Silvibacterium dinghuense: one gene and its partner. The protein of the gene in region 1 binds, or shares a complex with, the protein of each later gene. Links are inferred from orthologs where the notes say so. Each region holds a gene or a part of one and is shown in the gene's direction. Other genes may lie near its edges. The genes, in order: metK and groL.

Evidence for each region.
Region 2: the proteins of metK (region 1) and groL are in contact, whole or in part, in a cryo-EM structure (PDB 8P4O), measured with the Escherichia coli proteins. The link is inferred for Silvibacterium dinghuense from one-to-one orthologs.

Annotation. Positions count from the first base shown.
Region 1 is NZ_SDMK01000001.1:1,477,319-1,480,499, forward strand. What follows is about bases 271-3,130. They hold metK (methionine adenosyltransferase), read left to right. Parts: upstream 271-1,047; coding sequence 1,048-2,214; downstream 2,215-3,130. Other genes in these bases: ESZ00_RS05845 (helix-turn-helix domain-containing protein), read left to right, coding at 271-729; ESZ00_RS05855 (HIT family protein), read left to right, coding at 2,343-2,921; ESZ00_RS05860 (hypothetical protein), read left to right, coding at 2,988-3,130. In the rest of the region: more of ESZ00_RS05845, read left to right, coding at 229-270; more of ESZ00_RS05860, read left to right, coding at 3,131-3,181. UniProt on the Escherichia coli protein: Catalyzes the formation of S-adenosylmethionine (AdoMet) from methionine and ATP.
Region 2 is NZ_SDMK01000002.1:338,854-342,113, reverse strand. Bases 310-3,248 are described here. They hold groL (chaperonin GroEL), read left to right. Parts: upstream 310-916; coding sequence 917-2,581; downstream 2,582-3,248. Other genes in these bases: ESZ00_RS10640 (glycosyltransferase 87 family protein), read right to left, coding at 2,741-3,248; ESZ00_RS10650 (co-chaperone GroES), read left to right, coding at 474-785. Outside these bases: more of ESZ00_RS10640, read right to left, coding at 3,249-3,260.

The DNA of each region.
Region 1 (3,181 bases):
GCGAGTGTAACAAAATGGCACCAAGGCCGTGAGCATCCGCCACGTGCCCGGTTACCGGTTACTTGCCAGGCACCGCATCCATCACGGGTGGCATCAAAAAGCAGATGAAAAATCGCCACAAGCCGATTTTTTTCTTTGACCTGCGATGAACAGGCCGATATATCTGTGGATATCTTCCTGAAGTCTTGAAATCTTTTCTTTTCTGCCGGTTGTAACGAGGTTGGGAGCATGTCCGAATTCGGAACCGAATTGCGCAGGGAGCGGGAAAGGCGTGGCATCGGCCTGGATACGATCAGCGAAGCCACCAAAATCAGCAGCCGCCATCTCCAGGCGCTCGAAGCCGGCCAGTTCGACCAGCTTCCCGGCGGTGTCTTCAATAAAGGCATTGTCCGGGGATACGCCCGCATTGTCGGCCTCGACGAAGAGGCCTGGGTAGACCGTTTCATGTCCGCCTATCGCGGCTCGGGCCAGCTGAAGGATGACGATGCGAACTGGATTCAGTTCGCCGAAAATGTAAGCCGCGGACGCACACCAGAAGAAGCCGACCGACCGGCACTCCGCCTGCGCTGGGCAGGAGTCGCGCTGCTGCTGGCCGTGCTCGCGGTTCTCGGCTGGTTTGTGTGGCACTACGTCAGCAATCGCCTCTCAGCCGAAGCCGCACCGCACCAATCTCTCTCTTCGAGCACCACGGTCGCCGACCTGGCTTTCCACCGTCCCATCGCCCGCTAAGAATGCTGGAAGGCTACCCGCGCTGGCGGCTCGCAACCCCGGTGCTGTTCCGTGCTCTGTCCCGGGCTCTGTCTTAGGCTCTGTCCTGGGCTGAAACACAGCCAATGGCGAATCTCGCCGGTGACCCATCCCATTTCCCCATTCGCTTCCTCGCTTTGTACCCCTCTGCCCTGCTCTAGTACCATCGAGTGAGATACAGACGAACGGGATGTTTCTGACTGTCTCCGGCCCCTCTCCAGGCCGATAGCCTTTTCATGAAGCCGTTTCCTGGCCGGCACTGATGCCGTACATCCCCACCACAACTGGAGGAACTCCGTTTTGTCCGCACGCCAACGATTTCTTTTCACCTCGGAATCGGTGACCGAAGGCCACCCCGACAAGATCGCTGACCAGGTTTCCGATGCGATCCTCGATGCCTGCCTCGAGCAGGACCCCTATTCCCGCGTTGCCTGTGAGACCCTCACAGCAACCGGCCTCGTTGTCATCGCCGGTGAAATCACCACCCGCGCCTACGTCGATTTCCAGACCCTCGTTCGCGGCGTGGTGGCGGCCATCGGATACGATAACGCCCTTTACGGCTTCGACTCCAACACCTGCGCCGTCATTTCGACCATCAACAAGCAGTCCGGCGACATCGCCATGGGCGTGGACACCGGCGGTGCCGGCGACCAGGGCATGATGTTCGGTTACGCCTCGAACGAGACGCCCGAGCTGATGCCGACCCCGATCGCGCTGGCCCACAAGCTGAGCCGCCGCCTCACCGAGGTCCGCAAGAACGGCAAACTCGCCTACTTGCGCCCGGACGGCAAGAGCCAAGTCACCGTGGAGTACGACGCGAACCATAAGCCGGTCCGCATCGACGCGGTGGTCATCTCGACCCAGCACGCCGAAAACATCTCGACCGAAGAGCTCCGCGCGGATGTGCTCAAGCACGTCATCCAGGCGGTTCTCCCGGCCGAACTGCTGGACGAGAACACCAAGTACCACATCAACCCGACCGGCCGCTTCGTTATCGGCGGACCAATGGGCGATACCGGCCTGACCGGCCGCAAGATCATCGTCGACACCTACGGCGGCATGGGCCGTCACGGCGGCGGCGCCTTCTCCGGTAAGGACGCGACCAAGGTCGACCGTTCGGCGGCTTACATGGCCCGCTACATCGCCAAGAACATCGTCGCCGCCGGCCTGGCCGACCGCGCCGAAGTCCAGCTGGCCTACGCCATTGGCGTAGCCGAGCCGGTCTCCGTGCTGGTCGAGACCTTCGGCACCGGCAAGGTCCCCTCCGAGCAGCTCGAGGAACTGGTTCGCGCCAACTTCCAGCTCACCCCGAAGGGCATCATCGAAAGCCTGAACCTGCGTCGCCCGATCTTCCGCAAGACCGCTGCCTACGGCCACTTCGGCCGCACGGAAAGCGAGTTCCAGTGGGAGGCGACCGACAAGGCCGCCGCGCTCAAGGAGCAGGCAGCCGCAATCGCGGCCGTCTAAACCGACAGCACGCACCAGACGGAAAACGGCAGGCCTCACGGCCTGCCGTTTTTCATTGGCCTGGCCCAATAAGAATGAACATCACACGGAACCTCAGACACTCCCGTCTATCCGCTAAGCTCTACCGTATGGACCATCTTTGGACCCCGTGGCGCTATGCCTACGTCACCGACGACCGCAAGTCTGGCCGCAAAGGCGTTCCGCCTGAGCTCGAAGCATGGCCGGAGGACCGTGGGTGCGTCTTCTGCAACCTGCTGGCGGCCGCCGACTACGGCATCGCACAGGGCATGCCGCCGGAGGAGGCCGACCGGGCCGCACTCATCGTCCATCGCGCCGAACATAACTACGTCTGCCTGAATCGGTATCCCTACAGCTCCGGGCACCTGATGGTTGTCCCGCACCAGCATGGATCGTCTTTTGCTGCGCTGAATTCTGCCACCGCGCAGGAGCTCACCGCGCTTGCCCAGCAGGCCGAACGCGCACTTACCGAGTCCTACCGCCCGCACGGCATCAATATGGGCCTGAACCTGGGGCAGGCCGCGGGCGCAGGAGTGGCCGAGCATCTCCACCTCCATGCCCTGCCCCGCTGGGTCGGCGACACCAACTTCATGACCGCCGTCGCCGAAACCCGCATCCTGCCCGAGACGCTGGAAGTAACCTGGGCCCGGTTGCGGGAGGCGTTTGTGAAGACCTCCGCCACCGAATAGGAACCGCCGGGCAGAAGCCCACCGAAGACTGCGGCCCAGCATCCCACTGAGCTGGGAGGTTCCTCCATGCCCCAGAAACCCCAGGACACTGCCAGCCATTCGCCTGCCAGCGTGCAGCACGTCGAAGCCGAGAGCGGTCACAGCGCCAAAACGGATGAGCAGCACAAGGCGCTCGAGCACAACGTGCACACCGGCCGAAACCAGCGCCATCCTGAAGAGGTGCCCGCGCAGCACGCTACCGGCTCTTTCACCGGCGGTGG
Region 2 (3,260 bases), on another replicon or contig:
GCATCGGGGAAGAAAAAAGTGACATCTTGCGCACAGTGGGTATCTCCAGGAATTCGCCCATATTACGCACAGATGACGAATCCCGCGTCATCCATTCGATGGATGTCCCCGCTTCGGTCAACCGGCTGTCCGTCTACTGGCCGGCTCCTCAAAGGCGCCGCTGAAAGGGCAAAGAAGCGGTGCAAAATCAATCCTATACACGCGATTCAAACTCCATGTTGACCACCGCTTTTCCCTTGCTTCCCGGAACAGGTGGCTACCCGCATTACCCTTGAGCGTAATTCACGCAGATTTTATCTGTATTTCTCGCTCTATGGCTTGACAACCCGCGTAAAATCCAGCTACGTTAGCAGTCGACGGTGCTAAGTGCTAAATCCCGGATGCCGGGGTGACCGTCGGACGTTTTTCCTGTCCAGTCCAGAACTCAGCACAGCATTTCGCGGGATATTCCCGCGCGAAGGAGAAGCATAGCAATGGCAACTGCAACTGTAGCGACCACCTTCACTCCGCTGCATGATCGCATCCTCGTCCGTCGTGTCGAAGAGGGTGAGACCATCCGCGGTGGCATCATCATCCCCGACAGCGCCAAGGAAAAGCCGCAGGAAGGCGAAGTCATCTCCGTCGGCAAGGGCAAGTCCAACGACGAAGGCAAGACCTTCCCGCTCGACGTCAAGGCCGGCGACCGCATCCTCTTCGGCAAGTACTCGGGCACCGAGATCAAGATCGACGGCGAAGAGTTCCTGATCATGCGCGAGGAAGAAGTCCTCGGCATCCTCAAGAAGTAGGACTGCGCGTCCAGCGACTCGCGCCTTCGGCGCACAAGCTTTCATAACCGGTAAGAGCCGGGTGCCCCACATCTCGATTTTGAGATGTGGGTGCGATGACCGCTCAACCAAAGATCTGAAGGAGACACAAAATGGCAAAGCAGATTCTGCACGGGGAAGACTCCCGCCAGGCCATCCTGCGCGGCGTCAACACCCTCGCCGACGCGGTGAAGGTCACCCTCGGCCCCAAGGGCCGCAACGTCGTCATCGAGAAGAAGTTCGGCTCGCCGACGATCACCAAGGACGGCGTCACCGTCGCCAAGGAAATCGAGCTCAAGGACTCCCTCGAGAACATGGGCGCCCAGATGGTTCGCGAAGTGGCTTCGAAGACCTCGGATGTGGCCGGCGACGGCACCACCACCGCCACTGTCCTGGCCCAGGCCATCTACCGCGAAGGCGTGAAGACGGTTGCCGCCGGTGCGAACCCGATGGCTCTCAAGCGCGGCATCGACAAGGCTGTCGAGGCCATCGTCGGCAAGCGTGACGAGAACGGTGCTGTTCATGGCGGCGCACTCGCCAAGTTCTCGAAGCCCGTCACCGGCGACATGATCGCCCAGGTCGGCACCATCTCGGCCAACTCCGACGCGACCATCGGCACCATCATTGCCGAAGCGATGAAGAAGGTCGGCAAGGACGGCGTCATCACCGTCGAAGAGTCGAAGACCCTCGAGACCCAGCTCGACGTCGTCGAAGGCATGCAGTTCGACCGCGGCTACCTGAGCCCCTACTTCGTCACCGATCCGGACCGCATGGAAGCCTCGCTCGAGGATCCGTTCATCCTGATCCATGAGAAGAAGATCAGCTCCATGAAGGATCTGCTTCCGCTGCTCGAGCAGGTCGCCCGTCAGGGCAAGCCGCTCGTCATCATCGCCGAGGACGTCGATGGTGAGGCGCTCGCGACCCTGGTCGTCAACAAGCTGCGTGGCACCCTGAACGTCGCGGCCGTCAAGGCTCCCGGCTTCGGCGATCGCCGCAAGGCCATGCTCGAAGACATCGCGAAGCTCACCGGTGGCAAGGCCATCACCGAAGACCTCGGCATCAAGCTCGAGAACGTCAAGGTGGAAGACCTCGGCCGTGCCAAGCGCGTGACCATCGACAAGGACAACACGACCATCGTTGAGGGCCGCGGCAGCGACTCCGACATCGCCGGTCGCGTCAAGGAGATCCGCAGCCAGATCGAGAAGACCTCTTCCGATTACGACCGCGAGAAGCTCCAGGAGCGCCTGGCCAAGCTGGTCGGCGGCGTTGCCGTCATCAAGGTCGGTGCAGCCACCGAAACCGAGATGAAGGAGAAGAAGGCCCGTGTCGAGGACGCGATGCATGCGACCCGCGCGGCCGTCGAGGAAGGCATCGTCCCGGGCGGCGGTGTGGCCCTCGTCCGCAGCACCCCTGCGGTCGATGAGCTCATCAAGACCCTCGAAGGTGACGAGAAGATCGGTGCACAGATCATCCGCCGCGCCATCGAAGAGCCTCTCCGCCAGATCGTCAGCAACGCCGGTGTCGAAGGCGCCGTGGTTGTCGGCAAGATCCACGAGAGCAAGGACGACCACTACGGCTACAACGCCGGTGCCGACAAGTTCGAGGACCTGGTTGCGGCCGGTGTCATCGACCCGACCAAGGTCACGCGCACTGCCCTGCAGAACGCGGCCTCGATCGCCGGCCTGATGCTGACCACCGAAGCCATGGTCTCGGACATCCCCGAGCCCAAGGCAGCGGCCCCGGCCGGACACGGCGGCGGCATGGAAGGCATGTACTAGGACTAACCCGTCCAGGCACAAAAGCAGAAGCCCCGTTCCGGCGGGGCTTCTGCTTTTGCTGCACATATCAAGGAAAACTGCGGTTGGGTGCCCCATCCAAGCTCTGCTTGGGTGGGAGGCACGAACAAATGTTTTAGAGTCGTCATCCCTACCACTTCGCTACCCCGCAGGCTCATCCCATGGCGATATGGGGATACGACTTAACGCACTCCTGCGAATGCCGCGGACTGCTATCCCTAAAAACAGCACATACCCGGCCAGGAGCAGAATCTCGAGCCCCATCTGCACAAACGCCGCATGATTGCCCGCGCTGAGCAGCGTCCGCATCTGCACCGAATCCGGCTGGCTCAGGATCGAGGCCCAAAAGCTGTGTTCCACCACGGCCACGCATTGAAACAGCCCGAAGAGCCAGATCGTAAGCGGCCGCGACTGCGCGACCAGGACACACAGCGGAAAAAGCGCCATCAGCACGTATGTCGGCCAGGACTTTTTCGAGAGCAGAAGAACGGCAATTGTCATGGCAGTCATGCCATGCAGCAGCAGGTAGAGCTGCACCCCGCGCCATTTCTCCATTGCGATACGCTGCGCCTCGTGACTGCGGGAAACAATCAGAATCAGTCCGAGGATGAGCAGAAGTGCCAGCACCAGGAGGCCATCCCACAGGTGTCCGCTCAGTTGC